Regions from separate parts of the Leeuwenhoekiella sp. W20_SRS_FM14 genome, predicted to be linked through region 1. Evidence: riboswitches for the same ligand, from Rfam matches in the RefSeq annotation. Region 1 holds a riboswitch; the other holds the start of a gene.
What was found. A riboswitch is a leader RNA that binds a small molecule or an ion and turns the genes downstream of it on or off. The one in region 1 is predicted to bind S-adenosylmethionine.

Region 1 (2,208 bases):
ATCTCTTGCGATTGCAAGCGCCTCATCAAATTTCTCTTCATTTATAAGCCTTAAAAACCTGCGAGACCCCGCTACATTTGTACGTTCTCCTACGTTTACAAAATTACTTTCGGGCGTAATAATTAAAGGTTCGAGTCCGCTTAATTTTAAGGGCCTAAATGCTACTTTAGTCGTATCAGCTGCTTCTAATCTGTTATTCATAAATACTATATTATAAAGCTGATTGTCCATTTTTAAAAGCCGGTAAGGGTCTTGGCTTATATTCTTTTACAAGTTCCGCAATTGCGCGTATGTGCTCTGGTGTTGTACCACAACAACCCCCTACTATATTAATAAGTTGTTTATCTAAATAGGATTTAATTTGAGAAGCCATTTCCTGCGCTGTCTCATCATATTCACCAAACGCGTTAGGCAATCCTGCATTAGGATATGCAGACACGGCAAAATCAGATTTGCTAGAGATAACCTCTAAATAGGGTGTTAATTGCTCTGCTCCTAAAGCACAATTAAACCCCACCGAAAGTAAGGGCATATGCCCTATTGAAATCAAAAAAGCCTCTGCGGTCTGACCAGAAAGTGTGCGTCCTGATGCATCTGTAATTGTACCACTTACCATAACCGGGACATCTACACCGCGCTCTTCTTTTAATTCTTCTATTGCAAACAAAGCAGCTTTTGCATTTAACGTATCAAAAATTGTTTCTACCAGAAGTATATCTACCCCTCCGTCTATAAGGGCTTCAGCTTGCTGTTTATACGCTATACGCAACTCATCAAATGAAATTGCTCTAAACCCAGGATCATTTACATCTGGCGACATACTCGCCGTTTTATTTGTAGGACCCATTGCTCCTGCTACAAAACGGGGTTTGTGTGGTTCTCTGGCAGTAAATTCTTCTGCTACTTTTTTAGCTATTTTAGCAGACTCGTAGTTTAAATCATACACCAACGCCTCCATACCGTAATCTGCCATGGCAATCGTAGTGCCGCTAAAAGTATTTGTTTCTACAATATCTGCTCCTGCTTCAAAATATTGAGCATGTACATCTGCAATTGCCTGAGGCTGAGTAAGACTCAATAAATCATTGTTTCCCTGTACAGGACTAGGCCAATCTTTAAAACGCTCTCCGCGGAAATCTTCTTCAGTGAATTTATAGCGCTGTAGCATTGTTCCCATAGCGCCATCAAGAACTAAGATGCGTTCTTGTAAAACATTATATAAATTATTCTGACTCATAAATCTCTTTCAAACTTCAATTACAAACATTAAAAAATGCTTTCTAAATTAGAAAGGTTCAGTAATTATGGTATCAAGAAAATAAAAAGGAAAGCCAGAATGACTTGTTTTTTGTTATCTATCCCTTACTAAATAAGAGTAGAACGTAGCACCTTCTCCAGAGGAGGGTTGCTAAGGCTTCAATGGGTCTAATCCCTCTGCCTTTCTTGATAACTTAATAAATAATGAACTTGTTTACAAAGATTGTAAAACAACTTGAGAATACACAAATTTTAAAGAATTAAAATTAAAAAGTTATCAAAATAAAACAGTTTTTAAATACGCTTAAATGAATCATTTATCCGCTTAAAAGTCTTAAAAAGCCATGTAATTGTACCCTTAAAATATTAATCGCCTGATTTACAATCTTGTATAAATTATTTTTTAAATTAAGTTTGTATACCCAAACGTATTACCTTAACAAAACCAAATTTAAACCTATGATTAGCAACACTACACAATCACATCCACGTTTTAAAGTTGTATCCTATGAAGAAGCTTCTGCTGAAGTTAAAGCCATCTATGATGATACTAAGAAAACACTTCAAATCCCTTTTGTTTTAAACTGGTTTAAATGTCAGGGGTCAAATCCTATTCTGTTAAAAGGTAATTGGGCCAAATTAAAATCTACACTCATGCAAGGTGATATTCCTAACGTTCTAAAACAGCTTATAATCTACAACGTCTCCAAAGAACGTAACTGTGAATACTGCGCACAAGCCCACGGAATTTTTGCAGACAGTATGAGTGCAATGATAAGTGAGAATGAAAATTTTAGAGTTACAAATGATCTTGAAAGTCCGTTGATTCCTGAAAGCTATCGCACTGCTATTAAAGTAGTAACTAAAGCAGCACTCAACCATGATATGATCGTAGATTCTGATTTTGAAAAACTTCGCGAGGCCGGCTTTGATGATGCAGAGATACAAGAA
Region 2 (2,208 bases), on a different contig from region 1:
AAATTATAGAACAAATATATTGATCAGTAAAATAGTGCTTAGAACTCATTTTTTCTTAGTTTTTCCTTTTGGCTGTATCAAATAAACTGTCATTACGAATTGGCTGTATCAAATAAACTGTCATTACGAATACAGTTTTGAATATTTCAATAACACCTTAATATTATCATTCAACTTGATGTCATTTCGAGCGCAGTCGAGAAACTCAATAAAAACTTTACGTGTTTAAAATAGCTTATAAATGATATTCTCAAAATTCGCGTATTCTGTACAAAGTCCAAGAAATTTTCAAATACGCGATTCTCAGGGATTGGGATTTTTAAAATTTCTACAAATTTTCATCATTAATTAAAACTAACATTTTAGTTATTGATATAGGTGAAATCGTTTTTTTTTTCACTAACTATATATTTTCTAATACTCCGTCTTATCTATTTTCTTTGTCCATTCTTGAAATGGTTTAATGGCGACTTCGGGAGACAATTGCTCAAAAGGGATGCTGCGTTTCTCATACGGCAGAGGAATTTCCTCATAAATAAACGCATCATCAAAGCCTATGTTAGCGGCATCAGTCTGGCTGCTTCCGTAGTACACTTTATCGGGTCTGGCCCAGTAAATGGCTCCCAGACACATTGGGCAAGGTTCGCAAGAAGTGTATATAGTACAACCATCAAGTTGAAACGAATTCAGGTTTTTACAAGCATCACGTATCGCCGTAACTTCAGCGTGTGCAGTGGGATCATTTGTAGAAGTAACTTTATTATTTCCTTTACCTATAATTTTTCCGTCTTTAACAATCACACAACCAAAGGGTCCGCCTTCATTGTTTTGCATTCCTTTTAAAGCTGCATTTACAGCTTCTAACATAAATTCTTCGTTGCTCATTATTTTTTGTGTTTGCTGTAAATATAGGAGTTTACGATAATTAGAGATTAATTAATTTATCTTATAGTCACCGGTATTCGATTATTTTCCGTCAAGAATAAATAGATACCACTTCCCTCCCACCGGTTTATACAACATCTTGCGAATATCCACATTATAAAAATATTAACTTTTAAAGTAGGTCAAATAATTATTCCTACAGTAATTTTGCGCCCTTAAATTAATTATCCAGAATCTCATAAGGGAGATAGCAACCTGCAATAACGAGCAAGGTGCTAAAATAGATAAGCCAATTACTTGGAAACCTTGTTAACACATACGTTTACGTAATTACTGCTATTGCCTTTTTGAGTATAAAATTATAAAATGGCAGAACTTAAGATTACTCCAAAATTCTCAGCACTCATTCCTTTATTCGTTTTTGTAGTTACCTTTCTCGGTGTAGGTATTTATCAAAACGATTTTTATGCACTTCCCGCACCTATTGCGGTTATTGTAGGGATTGTAGTCGCATTTCTAATGTTTAGACAGTCTATTAATACTAAAATAGACACGCTTTTAAAAGGCTGTGGTGATGATAAAATCCTTACGATGTGCTTGATTTACTTGCTTGCCGGTGCTTTTGCCGCCATCACTAATGCGACAGGAAGTGTTGACGCTATCGTAAATATGGGTTTAGACTTTATTGCGATTGAGTACATCTACGTGGGTATTTTTGTTATTGCAGGTTTCTTATCTGTTTCTACGGGAACTTCGGTAGGAGCGATTGTTGCGCTGGCTCCCATTGTGGTGGGTTTTGCAGCTAATAGCAGTGCAGACCTGGCGATACTTTGCGGTGCGCTTTTAGGTGGTAGTATGTTTGGAGATAACTTATCGGTTATTTCAGATACGACTATTGCGGCGACTCAATCACTGGCCACCAAAATGAGTGATAAATTTAAACAGAACATAAAAATTGCCGTACCTGCAGCTATAGGCACAATCGCTATATTAGTTTTTCAAGGGACAGATCTTACAGCTACTGAAGCTACAACTGTAAGCTATAACTATGATGTACTCAAAATTACACCATATATTTTGGTGATTTTACTTTCCATTCTTGGGCTTAATGTTTTTATAACCCTGTTTGTTGGCGTGTTGGCAGCAGGTATTTTGGGCATTAGCTATGGCGATTTTACGCTTATAGAATCTACTAAAATTGCCTATGAAGGTTTTACAAATATGACCGAAATCTTCTTATTGTCCTTGCTCACCGGCGGACTCGCAGCTCTGGTTGCCCGTAACGGCGGGATTGAATATATTCTGGTAACTATCAAAAAGCTA

Region 2: it holds a riboswitch for S-adenosylmethionine, as region 1 does, so the genes downstream of both, ACEN25_RS02745 (Na+/H+ antiporter NhaC family protein) here and ACEN25_RS10565 (homocysteine S-methyltransferase family protein) in region 1, are expected to answer to the same signal.

The regions. Positions count from the first base shown of each region.
Region 1 is NZ_JBGQOK010000005.1:186,177-188,384, forward strand. It holds gene metH (methionine synthase) at 1-201, opposite strand, end outside; gene ACEN25_RS10565 (homocysteine S-methyltransferase family protein) at 212-1,237, opposite strand; SAM riboswitch class I at 1,349-1,453, opposite strand; gene ACEN25_RS10570 (carboxymuconolactone decarboxylase family protein) at 1,717-2,208, shown strand, end outside.
Region 2 is NZ_JBGQOK010000001.1:658,433-660,640, reverse strand. It holds gene ACEN25_RS02750 (nucleoside deaminase) at 415-885, opposite strand; SAM-I-IV-variant riboswitch at 1,105-1,202, shown strand; gene ACEN25_RS02745 (Na+/H+ antiporter NhaC family protein) at 1,252-2,208, shown strand, end outside.